Regions from separate parts of the Erysipelothrix piscisicarius genome, predicted to be linked through region 1. Evidence: a T-box and tRNA genes for the amino acid it is inferred to sense, from the RefSeq annotation. Region 1 holds a T-box; the other regions hold tRNA genes.
The links. A T-box is a leader RNA that pairs with one kind of tRNA and senses whether it is charged. The one in region 1 lies ahead of thrS (threonine--tRNA ligase), so its partner is inferred to be a tRNA-Thr.
Positions count from the first base shown of each region.

Region 2: it has a tRNA-Thr gene. The T-box ahead of thrS (threonine--tRNA ligase) is inferred to sense a tRNA for this amino acid. The anticodon was not compared.
Region 3: it has a tRNA-Thr gene. The T-box ahead of thrS (threonine--tRNA ligase) is inferred to sense a tRNA for this amino acid. The anticodon was not compared.

Region 1 is NZ_CP034234.1:1,011,108-1,016,687, reverse strand. Features, by position in the region: gene EEI45_RS05130 (BMP family lipoprotein) at 189-887, opposite strand; gene EEI45_RS09910 (BMP family lipoprotein) at 884-1,279, opposite strand; gene EEI45_RS05125 (BMP family lipoprotein) at 1,385-2,485, opposite strand; gene thrS (threonine--tRNA ligase) at 2,696-4,450, opposite strand; T-box leader at 4,490-4,687, opposite strand; partial or broken gene EEI45_RS05115 (aminopeptidase) at 4,721-5,580, opposite strand, start outside.
Region 2 is NZ_CP034234.1:1,657,921-1,663,500, reverse strand. Features, by position in the region: gene EEI45_RS08265 (type III pantothenate kinase) at 1-63, shown strand, start outside; gene EEI45_RS08260 (metallophosphoesterase) at 120-920, shown strand; gene EEI45_RS08255 (PadR family transcriptional regulator) at 1,043-1,384, shown strand; gene EEI45_RS08250 (permease prefix domain 1-containing protein) at 1,381-2,295, shown strand; gene EEI45_RS08245 (low molecular weight protein-tyrosine-phosphatase) at 2,304-2,753, opposite strand; gene EEI45_RS08240 (LrgB family protein) at 2,766-3,470, opposite strand; gene EEI45_RS08235 (CidA/LrgA family protein) at 3,470-3,784, opposite strand; tRNA gene EEI45_RS08230 (tRNA-Lys) at 3,937-4,012, opposite strand; tRNA gene EEI45_RS08225 (tRNA-Thr) at 4,017-4,092, opposite strand; tRNA gene EEI45_RS08220 (tRNA-Val) at 4,111-4,186, opposite strand; gene glpK (glycerol kinase GlpK) at 4,391-5,580, shown strand, end outside.
Region 3 is NZ_CP034234.1:1,650,696-1,656,275, reverse strand. Features, by position in the region: gene EEI45_RS08205 (acyl-CoA acyltransferase) at 1-797, opposite strand, end outside; tRNA gene EEI45_RS08200 (tRNA-Leu) at 1,040-1,107, opposite strand; tRNA gene EEI45_RS08195 (tRNA-Lys) at 1,116-1,191, opposite strand; tRNA gene EEI45_RS08190 (tRNA-Tyr) at 1,199-1,280, opposite strand; tRNA gene EEI45_RS08185 (tRNA-Thr) at 1,295-1,370, opposite strand; tRNA gene EEI45_RS08180 (tRNA-Val) at 1,376-1,451, opposite strand; gene pta (phosphate acetyltransferase) at 1,695-2,675, opposite strand; gene EEI45_RS08170 (helix-turn-helix domain-containing protein) at 2,769-3,596, opposite strand; gene EEI45_RS08165 (ABC transporter ATP-binding protein) at 3,694-4,797, shown strand; gene EEI45_RS08160 (hypothetical protein) at 4,849-5,151, shown strand; tRNA gene EEI45_RS08155 (tRNA-Gln) at 5,302-5,376, shown strand.

The sequences.
Region 1 (5,580 bases):
CATATTTTACTCAATTGAAGCGCATAGATTGTATCATTTGTGTGGTAATTAACCCTTTGTGATGGGTTCTAACTTCAATGATCCCCTTGGTAGAATATGATTGATGTTCACCTAAATTTTAGCATTTTCAACACAGTTTAGCAAGCGCTTTCAATAATGGGATACATACGAATCGCTGAGCTTCATGCTCAGCGATAGTATTCGATTTGTAAATTTGAAAATTGACTTTTATCTGAAAAAATAGCCCCGCTTTCATCATGTTCCGTTTGGATAATCAGTTCTTTGGACTCGATCAATTGCATCGTATTTTCAATAAGCGTATCAACCTGGTTTTTATTGATTTCTTTCAATCGATCTTCTTTATAAGCTAGACCAACACCATCATGCCAGAGATCTACGATTAAACGTTTTCCACCCGGAAATTCTGGTTTATAGTTTGCCTCGAGAAGGTTTTTAACCGTTTTCCGAATCCCTTTTGTTGCAGAAAATGCAACCTTATCGCTCATATATGACTGGTCCACATCAACCCCAATAAATCGCTTATCAGCATCTTCTGCTGCCTTAATAATTGATTGTCCTGCACCACCTGCAGAGGCAAAAATAATTTCTGTTCCCTCATTATACCAACTCGATCCTAACATTTGTATCTCAGTGGATGGTTCCAATGTTCCTGAATACTTATACTTTAAATGAATAACTTTATCCTTACTTTTCGCACCATCTTGTAAAACTTTCACAAATCCCATTCCATAGCGTTCTACAGCTGGAATTTTTGCGCCGCCAACAAACCCTACGTTAGTATATCCTTCAAGTGCGGTGACAAAGCCTGCAAGATATGCTGCTTGTTCTTCTCTAAAAAGTACGGGAACAAGATTGTCGCGAATCACAACCTCACCGGCCTCATTAGCCTTTGAAGTGCATCGATCAATATGAACTTGACATTAGGGAAGTCATCTTGAATTTTTGCTGCAGTCGATTCAAAGTAGAATCCTGGTAATACAACAACTTTTGCGCCCCCTTCTTCAATCGCTTTTTGAATTTCATTATAGAATGCAATATCATCTTTATTCTCAGGACGGTAATACTTATACGAGACATTGTGATCCTTACAAAAATCGATAATCCCTTCCCACGACTCTTGATTAAATGAGTGGTCATCAATCGTTCCGATATCTGTAATCAGTGCGACTTCAGATTTTGTTTGCTCCTGCGATGATTGTGTCGAACATCCACCAAGCAGCACAAAACTTAAAAGCATAATAACCCATTTAGATTTCATAATCATCCCCCCTGCACTTTTACTTTATCAAGTGAAGGACGTTGATTCAAACACTTCTTTTTCCACTTATGCAAAAGAAAACGGCTAATTAGCCGTTTTACATTACTATTTAATAAATGTGATGTTGATATTTTTCAAGATTGGATCACTGATAACATCTGTAAAGTCATCAGCATGTTGTTTTTTAATCGTTGAAGTAACACCATCTTTATCCGCTTTCATATCAGCGATAACTTTTTCTAAATCTTCTTGTTTAAAGGTTTTGAAACGGTCGAAATTCTTAGGTAATCCGACACCGTCGTCATTGATATTGTAAGCATGTTGCGTACCACCTGGGAATTTGCCATCATAGTGTGCTTTTAATCCTTCATAAACAGCAAGTTGAAGTTCTTTTAAAGCAGAAGTGATGATTGTTTCACTTTCGCCTGATTGGTCAACGTCAACACCAATAACCTTAGCTTCTTTATCCTCTGCAGCTTTAAATACTGAAGGACCAGCACCACCAGCAGAAACAAAGATTACTTCAGTTCCCCCTGCATACCAACCTGAAGCTAACATCTGAACTTCTTGAGATGCTTCAAATGTTCCTGAATACTTGTACATCATATCAACAGTAATACCTAATTCTTCAGCTGCATGATTCGCTCCGTAAACATAACCTAAACCGAATTTTTCAACAGCTGGAACTTTCATACCACCAATATAACCTAATTTTGTATAGCCATCTTTGACTGCAGCGTATCCTGCTAAGAATCCAGCTTGTTGTTCTTCCCAAACAACAGAATACATATTAGGACCAATTACAGGCTCCGACTGTGGTGTTTCCGAAGGAGCACCATCTACAAAAATAAAGTTAACATCTGGGAATTCCTTTTGTGCTCTAAAAGCTGCGTTCGCGAATAAAAATCCTGGCATAACGACAACCTTAGCGCCCCCTTCAGTAATCGCTTTTTCGATTTCGTTAAAGTATGCCTCGTCATCTTTTGCAACGGGACGATAGTATGTATATGTGACTTTATTTTCGTCCCCATACTGTTTAACGCCTTCATATGAACCTTGGTTAAATGAGCGGTCATCAATTGTACCAACGTCAGTAATCAAAGCGATTTCTGCGCCTTTACCATCTTGTGCTTTTTCGCCACCTGAACAAGCGGTTAGAGAAAGAGCTAACAAGACAACTAAAACACTAGAAAATAGTTTTTTCATCTGTTTCCTCCATACAAGTTTCCTTGTATCTATATCGTATCGAATTTTATATTGATAATCAATACAAATGTCACAAATAAATGTAACCGGTATCATATATGTAGGGATAAGTGCCCCTCTACTTCACTTTGAGGACTGACATATCGAAAAAGAGCGTAAATACAATGGTGTATTTACGCTCGATTTATGATCGATTTAATGCCTTAAAAACTAGTCTTTCTCAATTTTATGAATATAACGGGATTTAATTTCTGCTTCCACTAATTGCATAAATCCATCAAGTTCAAATGGGTTTTGTGCACGCTCACCATAACGGCGAACATTGACACTACGATCTTCGATTTCTTTATCTCCAATGATTAATTGAAGTGGAATTTTATTCTTTTGCGCTTCACGTAAGCGATAGCCTAATTTTTCATTACGTCCATCGACATGTGCACGAATTCCTTTATTTAAAAGAAGATCGCAAACTTCATTGGCATAGTCCATATGGAACTCTGTATTAACAGGAATAATTTCGATCTGTTTTGGAGCCATCCATAGTGGGAATCCCCCTGCAAAGTGTTCAATAAGAATACCGATAAAGCGTTCAATTGAACCGAAAATTGCACGATGAAGCATAATAGGTCGTTTTTTCTTACCATCTTCTGCGACATATGTAAGATCAAAACGTTCAGGAAGATTCATATCTAATTGAACCGTACCACATTGCCATACACGATTCAATGAATCTCGCACTTTAAAGTCGAGTTTCGGACCGTAGAACGCACCATCTCCCTCATTAATTTTAAAGTCGACACCAGCAGCCATACAAGCCTCTTTGAGGGCTTGTTCAGATCGGTCCCAAACCGCAATGTCACCAATATACTTGTCCTCAGGACGTGTCGATAATTCGATTGAGTATGAAAGACCAAATGTAGAATAAATCTCGTCAATAAAATCTAATATTTCTACGATTTCATCTTGTAATTGATCTTCTCTCATAAATAGATGGGCATCATCTTGTGTAAAGGAACGCACACGGAATAAACCATTTAGCGCACCACTGGCTTCATGACGATGCACATGACCCATTTCAGCAAGACGAATCGGTAAATCGCGGTATGAATGTAAGCCGTTTTTATAGACAAGCATTCCACCTGGGCAATTCATCGGCTTGATTGCGAATTCGCGATCATCGATTGTTGAGGTATACATGTTTTCACGGTAGTTTTCCCAGTGTCCTGAAACTTCCCACAACTCTTTATTCAGCATTGTTGGTGTTTGTGTAAGCACATAACCACGTTTAATATGCGCGTTATAGTAGTATTCATCTAAAGCATGACGTAATGTCATACCATTTGGTAACCAAAATGGGAATCCTGGCCCAAATTCACTCATCATAAAGAGTTCAAGTTCTTTACCAAGTTTTTTGTGGTCGCGTGCTTTCGCAGCTTCTAACCATTCAAGGTATTGATTAAGGTCTTCTTCAGTTTCAAATGTAATTCCATATACACGTTGAAGCATTTTATTCTTGGAATCCCCTTTCCAATACGCTCCAGAAACTTTTAATAATTTGAAATATTTCATTTTCTTTGTCGTCTCAACATGGGGACCACGACATAAATCGATGAATTCAGCTTGACGATATGCAGTTATTGTTGCATAATCTTCAAGATTGTTAATAATATCGATTTTATACGAATCATCTTTAAAGATTTCTAACGCTTCTTGTTTTGTTAACACTTCTCGTGTAATGCGCTTGTCTTCTTTAGCAATTTTTCGCATCATTGATTCAATTTTAGGTAGATCCTCTTCTGTAAGTACTTGATCTCCTAAATCCATGTCATAATAAAAACCATCTTCAATTACAGGTCCTACCCAGAACTTTGCTTCAGGATAAAGACGTTTCACAGCATGAGCAAGTAAGTGTGCTGATGAGTGATTCAAGATATTAAGACGTTCATCTTCTCTAATATTTACCATAATAACCTCCTCTATAAAAAAGAAAAACGTAAATCCATCCAAAAGGACGAATTTACGCGGTACCACCTTTAATTCACAATTTAAATTGTGCACTTAAACTGTTAACGCCAGAATACGGGATTTTTTCTAAAATCCAACTCTGAGGTGGTAAATACGCATATTCTACGAGAAGTTTTCACCAACCACTTCACTCTCTAGTTCAAAACAACGTATTTTTGTCCTCTTCACTGTTTATATATTATTTATACATCAATAGTAAAGAAATATCAACTAAATTACAAAATTACCTTCATTAAACACAATAATTGATTCGCCGTCGTGTGTTGTTCCGACAACACTCATATCTTCACTACCAAACATAAAGTCTTCATGATTTAATGAGTCGTTAGCATTATGTGCAAGTAATTCCTCGTCGGTCATTTCTGTTCCACCTTTGATATTCATTGGATAGGCACGTCCTAAAGCCATATGGCAAGATGCGTTTTCATCAAAGAGTGTATTATAGAATAGGATATTTAAATCCGAAATTGGTGATTTGTGAGAAATCAATGCGATTTCACCAATGTGTCGACTTCCTTCATCCGTGTTTAAAAGCTGTTCAAGTGTTTCACGTTCTTGTTTCGCATCAAACTCAACAACTTTTCCATCAACAAACTTCAACCAAAATTCATCAATAAGTTTACCATTGTAATTTAAAGGTTTTGTACTATAGACAATACCATTCACATTAAGGCGATCTGGCATCGTAAATGATTCCTCTGTTGGCATATTTGGATTAAAAGTATAACCGCGTTCAGAGACTTCTTCGCCGCCAGCCCAAACATGATTATCCACGAGACCTACGACAATATCTGTTCCCTTGCCATTTTTAAAGTGCAAGGATTTGAAATTGTAATCATTTAGAATTTTGTTTTGATGTGATAGTTTTTCATTATGTTTTTCCCATGCTAACACAGGATCATCATTTTCATTAATACGAACAGCATAGAGAATTGCTTCCAACAATTTATCATAAGCTTCATCAATTTCTAAATTTGGGAACACAACATGTGCCCATTCTTTTGTTGGAAGTGAAACAAGTGACCATTGTCCTCGATTTGCCATTGTATATTCACGCATACGTTTTAGAG
Region 2 (5,580 bases), 650 kb from region 1:
TTGAGAATTCTGTATCAACGAAGGGATTTGAAATCAACAAGTATCATTAATGACAATGAATAGTGAACATGATATAGTTTGTTTCCGAACTTTCGATAAGTTTATGAATGGAGTAACGTATGGTATTTAAACTAATATTATTTATTTTAATCCTAGTCATAGTATTGATCGTTTATGGAATGATTGCGTACTATTGGCTTAAAACAAAACAGATTAATGTAAAAGACTTTAAAATTAAAAAAGAAATTCCCGAACAATTGCGTGGAAAGCGAATTATCTTCCTGTCTGATTTTCAATTCGATCATCGTGCCCGTAATTTTCTGGACCATGCAGCCCAAAACGTAGTCGATAAAACAAATCAGCTTGAACCAGACTTAGTCATTCTTGGTGGGGATTATATTCATCAAAAACATCGTAGAAACACACGAATTTTTGATTACTTAAAAGAAATTGAAGCACCTAAAATTGGAGTTCTTGGTAATCATGATTATCGTGATCTTGAAACATCGCTTGAAGGTTTGAAATACGCTGACGTTCAGGTGATTAAGAACGAAACAGTTCGATTTCATGGTATGAATATCATCGGTGTGGATGACTATAAACGCGGTAAAATAAAACTTCCTGAGTATGATAACAGTCTGAATCTTCTTGTTACACATAACCCTGATTATGCACCCAAACTCAGTAAGGGTGCTGATATTGACATCGCATTAGCGGGTCATCTCCATGGTGGACAACTAACATTCTTTGGTCTCTATGCTCCAGCTGCGAATCATAGTGAGTATGGACAGCGCTATCGCTACGGAATGGTCCATGATGACCATATGAGTATCTATATAACTTCAGGTGTTGGAGGAACGGTGTATGTCCTTCCGATGCGTCTCTTTGCTCGACCTGAAATTGTTGTCATCGATTTTTAAACAAGACCAATTGCATTCGCAGTTGGTTTTTTTGTGGAGAATGGACAAAAATCACAAAACTACTTCATCTGTCGTAGTAGATGTGTTATATTTACTACGACAGATGAAGTAGAGGTGGTTTAATGTTAAGTAGTGATGTAATGCGTGGATACAATGATACGATTGTTCTTTATATCTTACGCACAAATGATTCCTATGGATATGAAATTGGTCAAAAAATCCAAGAGCTATCCAATCGAAAGTACATAATAAAAGAAACAACGCTCTATTCCACATTTGCGCGTCTCGAGAAAAATGGGTATATCAAATCTTACAGCGGTGGTGACGAAACCAAAGGACGCCAACGAACGTACTATCATATTACAGATTTAGGAAATCAATACTATCTAGAGAAGTGTGTCGAGTGGAAGCTCGTAAAAGAAATTATTGATATTTTTACACAAAATCAGGAGGACACCTTATGAATCAAATATTAGATTATATCGAAGTGATGTTTAAATCACTGCCACAAACAGATGAAGTTGTAAAACTAAAAATGAACCTAACAGACTCAATGGAATTAAAATTCAATCAGTATATTGAAGAAGGAAAAGGAGAGTCGGAAGCAATTGGTTTGGTAATTGGAGAGTTTGGCAGTATTGATGAACTGAAAGAGGCCTTAGATTTAAACATGGCTGATGATGAAGTGAATGTTTATCTGGAAGCTACACGAGTTGAAGCATATCTCAACTTTATTAAGCGATTCGCGATGATGATTTCATTAGGAGTTGCGGTCATTATGGTTGGTGTAGGCGCAACAGCGTCTTTCAATAATTTAATAATTTTCTTTTTATCTCTGATTGTGGGTGTAACCCTCTTTGTATACTATGGCATGATCTATGCAACCTATTACGATATTACGAATAAAGGGATTGTGGACTCAGTTCAATATCAACGAATTGATCAAATCCAAAAAGACAATCAACCTTCATTTATTCGTTCAATTGTTTTGGGTGTTGCCCTCTGTATCATCGCAGTGTTTTCAGTTGTGTATTTGGAAGAATATTTGTTGGTTAGCGAGTACGCACCTTTAGTGTTTATGAGTATTACCGCAGTTGCGGTCGTATTATTTATTAATGCGGGTGTTAATAAAACTCATATTGATGCACTGACAACACGTTATGAGTGGGCTAAAAGTAAGGCGCAGTCTTCAAGTTTAAAAGAAACATTAGAACGGGAAGAGCGACTTGAAAACATAACGGGAATTCTAATGGGGTTAGCGTCAATGGTTTACCTTATTCTTGGCTTCACCATGAACTTATGGCATCCCGGTTGGATTATCTTTCCAATAATTGCCTTAGTTGGAGAATTAATTAAAAGCATAAAAAAAGAATAAACAAAAGTTTATTCTTTTTTACTAAGATATTGATCCCAAGCGTGTGAACCTCGTAAAACAAGATCCTTAGTCTCTTCGAAATCTCCGGTATAATAAGGATCTGGAACCTCATGTCCTTTTAAGTCATCAACTTGATCCAAAAACAAATGAATCTTGTGTTCAGTACCTTTGGTTGCGATTTTTAAAAGATTTTGGATATTGCTTTTGTCCATTCCGATGATACAGTCATAGTGATAGAAATCTTCAATTGTGATTTGTGAAGAGGTCATACCCTTACAGGAAATTCCCATCGCTTCTAAAATCGATGCAGTTCCAGGGTGGACCGGATTTCCATGCTCCCAAGAACTCGTTGCTGCTGATTTCACGACATACTTATCTCCATATAAATCTTTAAAAATTCCTTCTGCCATCGGAGAACGGCAAATATTACCTAGACATACAAATAAAATATGTTTCATAATTCACCTCTACTATATTATAGCAGTTATAATTTTCAATGTTAGTGGACTCAACGCTACGGGAACAAGTCCTGTAAGAATGAGAGATAAAGTCGCCATTGTTCCTTGTAACTCACCCATCTCAATTGCTTTAGAAGTTCCTACTGCATGTGCGGCAGTTCCTAAAGCAAGACCTTGCGCTAAGGGATTATCGATGTGAAAGACCTTATTAAGAATTGGAGCAAGTGCGGCACCAAGGATTCCAGTCACAATCACAATGCATATTGTAAGCGTCTTAAGACCACCTAAACTCAGCGCAACATCTGCGGCGATTGCGGTCGTTACAGATTTTGGAATAACAGTTGCAATCATTTGAGAATCAAGATTTAAAACTAAAGATAAAATCAGAATACACACTGCGTGTACAATGACACCGGTTAGCGTACTTATCAAGACTAATTTTTTATATTTTTTGAGGAGATCAAGATTATTATAAAGGGGAATTGCGAGGGCTACAGTTGCGGGCCCAATTAACGCTGTTAAAAATTTTCCACCTTGGTTATAATTTTCGTAGTCAATACCAAATACCGTGAGCATTACAATAATTGCTAGGGAAGTAATAAGAAGTGGATTTAATAGCGGGGACTTAAACTTTTTTTGTAGTTTTTGAGAACCTAAATAAACACCGAAAGTTAGTGCAAGACCAAATAAAGGATTGTTAAAGAGTGAATTCATCATTAATGCACTCCCTTCTTATTTAAAAACTCTGCGACAAGAACTGTAACGATATAGGTAATCAAGGTCGAACAAATTAAGATGATCGTAATATTTATCCATGATTTTTGAATAATATCAAAGTAAGGCATAATTCCAACCGTTGCAGGTACAAAGAGAAATGCCATATTATTTTTAAGCCACGAACCAGATTCCTCAACGTGCTTGACTTTAATAAGTTTAAATTGAAGTGCACCGAATAAAAGAAAAAGCCCAACGATACTTCCTGGAACTGGAAGATGAAGGAGGGTTGTAAGTGTTTCGCCAGCATAAGAAATCTCCTTAATAAAACTGCATACATTTTATCACTTTTCCGAAGTATTGTGTAAAAAAAACATGATGTTATCGCTTTCTGTAGAAATTATTTGTATGGAGAAAGATGTGAGCACAAAAAAAGCATCAAAAACGATGCTTATATTTTTAAATTAAATGGTGTCTCGTGTAGGACTCGAACCTACGACCCACTGATTAAAAGTCAGTTGCTCTACCACCTGAGCTAACGAGACATTATGGTGCCGACTAGAGGACTTGAACCCCCAACCTACTGATTACAAATCAGTTGCTCTACCAATTGAGCTAAGTCGGCAGTTTGAGCAAAAAAAAATGGTGGAGGTTAACGGGCTCGAACCGCTGACCCTCTGCTTGTAAGGCAGATGCTCTCCCAACTGAGCTAAACCTCCGAATTACTTCCTTAATGCTTTACTATATTAACAAACAAACTGAACAATGTAAAGCAAAAAAAGTGAAAAAATGAAATATTATGGTTAAATATTCAAAACGTGATTTATTCTCCACATATTGAGGATTAAAATAACCTTAGCCTACAAATACTCACATAAGAACAGAACTAGAATGGTATAATAAAATCATGTAAGGAGATAATCATGAAGGACTATATTATTACACTAGATCAAGGAACAACAAGTTCGCGTGCCATCATTTTCGATAAAGAATACAATATTATTGCGAAAGCACAGACAGAGACCACACAGATCTATCCCAAACAAGGGTGGGTCGAACAAGACCCCATGGAAATTTGGGCGACACAAAGTGGTGTTTTAAATGAAGTTTTAGCGCGTGCGGGTATTGGACCCGAGCATATTGAAACGATTGGAATTACAAATCAACGTGAAACAACGGTTGTGTGGAATAAAAATACGGGGGGCCCCATCTATAATGCGATAGTATGGCAATGTCGTCGTACCGCTCCAATTTGTGAAGACCTCAAAGATCTCGGATTATCAGATTATATTAAAAAACATACGGGTCTAATTGTTGATGCCTATTTTTCAGGAACTAAAGTGAAATGGATTCTTGATCATGTTGAAGGGGCGCGGGAACAAGCAGATCGAGGAGAATTGTTATTTGGAACTGTTGATTCATGGCTGCTTTATAATCTCACGGGAGGCAAAATTCATGCTACAGATTATACAAATGCCTCAAGAACAATGCTCTATAATATAAGGGATTTAGAGTGGGATGACACCATCTTAAATGCATTGGATATTCCAAGGTCCATGCTGCCCCACGTGTTTGACAGCAGTCATTTATATGGCTATACAAACATTCAAGGGTATCAAATTCCAATTTCCAGTGTTGTAGGGGACCAACAAGCGGCTTTATTTGGACAGACGTGTTTCAATTCGGGAGATGTGAAAAATACATATGGAACGGGTTGCTTCTTACTTATGAACACAAAAGAACGATTTGTAGAGAGTGAGAATGGCTTGCTTACAACCATTGCGATTGGGCTAAATGGGAAGATAGAATATGCCTTAGAAGGGTCGGTGTTTATTGCGGGCGCTGTGATTCAATGGTTGCGTGACGAATTGGGGATTATTGATGATGCCTCTGATGTGGAATACTTCGCCCAAAAAGTCCGTGATTGCGGGGGTGTTTACTTTGTTCCTGCACTCACTGGTTTGGGTGCACCTTATTGGGATATGGATGCAACAGGGACCATATTTGGATTGACCCGAGGTACAAACAAAAATCACATCATTCGAGCGGCGTTAGAATCAATTGCTTTTCAAAGCTATGATATTATGAAGGCGATGGAAGAAGACTCAAACAT
Region 3 (5,580 bases), 640 kb from region 1:
TCTTGTTCTCTAAAACCATTCGCTGTAGCGGCAGCAAGGGCGATAGCGTTTTCGGTATCTACGAAGAAGAGTATTTCTTCGATTACTTGATCTGCGCAATACCTTACAGAACGGTTCAAGAATTCATATGCGGACTCCATGCTTGAATAAAACGAAAATACCTCTGCATAGATATGGTTGTATTTTTTTAATGTGATGGAACCTACCACGGATTGATTACTCATTTCTAGAAAAACAAACCATGGTTTCTTATTTCTAAATATTTTATCTGCAGACCAAAAAATATCGGGGTTTACCTGGTCGTGATGGTGCTTAAATCGCTGTTCGTTCGATTCAAGTAAAGGTTCCATATGCAAAGTAGCGTGCTTCAATTTTGGAATGCGTTCGACATCTAAGGTCATTACAGTACAATCATCGATTAGAATCGCATCGAAATCATCGTAAGCCTCTAAAGCGGTTTGATTTGAGATTGGAAAACCGCAAAGTAATTGATAGCTTGGGAACGCAGCTTTTAAATAATCAATAAATGCCCTTAACACTGCTTGGTAATCATTCGAAGCATAGATACCTGCTACGGTTTGCATAATGCAATCGTCCTCTGCAATTGCGAATGCACCAAATTCAACAATTTCCTGATGATCGTTGAATTTAGCAAGGCAAAGCGATTTCTTAATGATTTTTGAGAGTTCTGATTTTGTCTTATATTTTGGAAATGATTGAGTTAAAGGATTTGATTGATGAGACCATGCATAGTCTATTGCGTCGTCCAAATCCATTGAATAACATATACGTATCATATAAATCTCCTTTCGACTATTATAACTTGGATATGAAGTAAGTTAAAGGTAAAAAAAGCAGAACATGAATTCTGCTTTTGCTTTCGATCACATATCTTGAGCACTTTTATCATAACGAGGGAAAAATATGAAGTCAATCAGTTCTGGAATCTGAGCAATACTATGAGGATATTGGACCAGAATATATACAAAACGAATAAAAACAGCAAAAACCGTACATACGGTTGTTATAAATATAATTGAGCGGGTGAGGAGAATCGAACTCCGTAGCCAGCTTGAAGGCTGAGTTTTACCATTAAACTACACCCGCATTTTGAATGGTGTCTCGTGTAGGACTCGAACCTACGACCCACTGATTAAAAGTCAGTTGCTCTACCACCTGAGCTAACGAGACAAAAGAATGGTGGGGAGACGGATTCGAACCGCCGAACCCTAAGGAGATGATTTACAGTCACCCGCGTTTAGCCACTTCGCTATCTCCCCATTCTTATTCAAAATGGTGCCGACTAGAGGACTTGAACCCCCAACCTACTGATTACAAATCAGTTGCTCTACCAATTGAGCTAAGTCGGCAAATATGGTGGAGGTTAACGGGCTCGAACCGCTGACCCTCTGCTTGTAAGGCAGATGCTCTCCCAACTGAGCTAAACCTCCAGGTCTGTTGCGTTTGTTTGTATTCCTTAACGCCTTAATAATATACCATACGCTTCTTGATATAGTCAACACTAAAAGTCGATTTATTTCAAATATTTGAATAAAGTTTTTATTAAATGTGAAAAGGTTCTTTAAAAGGTACAATAAGCCCTTTTTAAAGCATTATTATGCATATTTATAGTGTATTTCTTATCTTAATCTGAGTCCACAAAAATAAAAGAACACTCCGAAGAGTGTCCGATATTATTTAATTAATGTTTGAGCTGCAGTAATAATTGCAAGTTTATAAACATCTTCTTCAACACATCCACGTGATAAGTCAGATACTGGTTTGTTTAGACCTTGAAGAATTGGTCCAATTGCTTCATATCCACCAAGACGTTGTGCAATCTTATATCCAATATTTCCGGATTGAAGATCTGGGAAGATAAATACACGGGCATTACCTGCTACACTTGATTCAGGAGCTTTTAATTGAGCAACTGTAGGCACAAATGATGCATCAAATTGCAATTCTCCATCAATTTGATATTCAGGCGCAAGCTCTTGAGCGATACGTGTTGCTTCCACAACTTTATCAACTTCTTCACTCTTTGCAGAACCTTTAGTTGAGAAACTTAAGAGTGATACAATTGGGTCGATATCAAAGAGTTCAGCTGTTTTTGCACTTTCAACAGCAATTTCTGCTAATTCTTGTGAACTAGGGTTGATGTTGATGGCGCAATCTGAGAATAAGTATGATTCATGACGTTTGAAAATAATAAATGCACCACTTGTACGACTCACACCAGGTTTTGTCTTAATAATTTGTAATGCTGGACGCACTGTATCACCTGTTGAGTGAATTGCACCACTCACCATAGCATCAGCATCTCCCATATACGTTAACATTGTTCCAAAGTAGTTTACATTTTTAATCCATTCGTAAGCATCTTCTTTAGCTAATTTACCTTTACGACGTTCCACAAGGGCATCAACCATTGCTTCTTTTTTGTCTTCAGGGTAAGTTTCGGGATCGATAATCTCTACTTTATCCATCAAGAAACCTAAATCTTGTGCTGACGATAAAATTACTTCTTTATTACCTAAGATGATTGGATGACAAAGTCCATCAGCTGCTAAACGTACTGCAGCACCGATAATTCGTGCATCAACACCTTCTGGAAAAACAACTTTAATGTCTTTTCCGGAAATCTTTTCTTTTAAACCTTCAAATAAATCCATTTGTAAGTTTACCTCCTATATACATTTACTTATTATACACCAAATGTTCACGAGTAAAAGAAAATGGCTTAAAAAGAAACCAAAAAGAACAATTTATAGAACAAGAAGATATGCTAAAAGCAGATCATCCAAATGACGTAATGATAATCCGGTCAATTCATGAAATTTATCAATACGGTAGTTAAGCGTATTTCTGTGTATAAATAGTGCTTGCGCTGAAGAGGTTACATTACCTTCGTGTTCCCACATGCAAATAATTGTTTCAACCATATCATCTTGTGACAAAATGAGTTGTCGCATGGAGGACCCAATTGAGCTGGAACGTATATGTGGCGTTACATATGCTTGAAGGTAAGTATTTGAAAAGTTATTAATACGTGCCGGGTAGCCTGACTTATGAAATAACAACGTTTCTTCTTTAAATAAAGCAATCAAGTCATCATTCATCATTCGATCGGAACCTATATATAAGGATGTGTTTGTAGAGAAATCATCATCCAAGGCAGCGATAAACCCTTTAAGCGATTCTAAGTCATAAAGTCGTGAATCTAAAACCACAAGACCTGAATGATTATTAATATAGAAAGCATCTAATGGGTTTTCAAAGAAGTGCTTAAACGTTTTCAACCACAAGTCATGATCTTGATTGAGATACTTCACATGAAAATGGATAAAATGATAAGACTTGGTAGATGCAAGCATCAAGGCCTCACCGTTGATAAGATGCTGATACCACATTGATTTTTGATCTTTTTCTTTAAACATTAAGGATAATAAGTCTTTCTCTGTTTTGTTGAGAACAGAAACATTAATCATCAAATATTGATATCCGTCATAAAGCACAAACTCTGATTCGGAAGCATTATTAATTTGGCTTACCCGAGCACTGGGATAGAGTTTTTGTAGGTCGTTAAATGTCATATGGTCTCCTTGCACAATTTCTTTGTTCAACAATACTATATCATATTTGTAACCGCTTTATTATAATGTATTTAAGAAAGTAAAAGGGGATAATTACATGGCAAATATTAGCTTAAAGAGTATTTATAAACGATATGACAAAAATGATCACGATACCGTTGTTGATTTTAATCTCGAAATTCAAGATCAAGAATTTATTGTGTTTGTTGGGCCATCTGGATGTGGTAAATCAACGACATTAAGAATGATTGCAGGTTTAGAAGATATTACTTCTGGTGAATTATGGATTGGAGATCGTCTGGTAAATGATGTCGAACCTAAAGATCGTGATATTGCGATGGTTTTCCCAAACTACGCTTTATATCCGCATATGACAGTGTATGACAATATGGCTTTTGGTCTTAAGATTCGTAAGACACCAAAAGATGAAATCGATAAGGCGGTTAAAAATGCAGCTGAGATTTTAGGCTTGGATACTTATTTAGATCGTAAACCAGCAGCGCTATCAGGTGGTGAACGCCAACGTGTTGCACTTGGACGTGCGATTGTTCGTGATGCAGAAGTATTCTTAATGGATGAGCCATTAAGTAACCTTGATGCGAAATTACGTGTAGCAATGCGTGCGGAAATTACGAAATTACACCAACGTCTTAAAACAACAACAATCTATGTTACTCATGACCAAACCGAAGCGATGACAATGGCAGATCGAATTGTTATTATGAAAAAGGGAATTGTACAACAAATCGGAACGCCAAAAGAAGTTTACAATTCACCAAATAATGTATTCGTAGCTGGATTCATCGGATCACCGGCCATGAACTTCTTTAAAGGACGCGTTGAAAATGGACACTTCATCGCAAGTGAAAATCTAAATGTACCAATTCCAGAAGGAAAATACAAAGTCCTTCAAGATAATGGTTATGAAGGAAAAGATGTTATTTTTGGAATCCGCCCAGAAGATATTCATGATGAACCACTGGTTCTTGACTCACAACCGGAATCAATTGTTAAGGCATTGATTTCTGTATCAGAGTTATTAGGAGCTGAAACAATGGTTCATGCTTCAATCGACGGACAAGACTTTATTTCTCGTCTTGGGGTTAATGAAGCGTATAGCTCAGGTCAAGAAGTTGAACTCTCAATGAACTTAAGTAAAGGTCACTTCTTCGACATTGATTCAGAAAATATTATTAAGTAGGTTTTATTCAAGGAGACTCAGTCTCCTTTTTCCTATATATAAGGAGAAACTATGAAAGAATATAAGAATATGATTTATATAGCATTAGGTTTGATTCTTTCCGCAATTACTTATGGATTAAGTTTTGTTCTACCGTTTCAATTTTATTCCATGTTAGAGTTCTTAGCGTCTTTAGTTTTATTGGGGATAGTCTTGGTTGGACTTGGAAATGTGATTCTAGGTCGTAAAGAGAAAAAACATCCTAAAAGTAATCATAAGAAACAACGTTCGGAGCTGATAAGCGTTTCTACAGATATGTTTTTTATTGTCTTACCGATGTTGATACTTATTGTATATCACTATGTGGTGCGATGATTATGCTGTTATTTGGCTTGTTAATCGTGAACGAAAATCACATTTAGAAGGTAATATTTCAAAGTTTAAGAATTATATAAAAAAATGTGTTTTACCCCTTGCATTGCCTACGTGTTATGCTATAATAAACAAGCAAACACTGAAAGATATTGGGCCATAGCCAAGCGGTAAGGCATCACACTTTGACTGTGACATTCCCTGGTTCGATCCCAGGTGGCCCAGCCAATATGATAATCAAACAAACAATTTCATTGTTTGTTTTTTTTTGTCTCATGGATGAAGGATATCGTATTTTTCCGCAATAGTTAGTAAATACAGCTTCTTCTCAAGCGCATTGTATGGATTCAAGGTCTTCATAATAGCCTTTATTAAAAATTTTACTTACGATGCCTCCTTGCAGGAAGGGTTGTAAGGATCAATCGCGTGTCA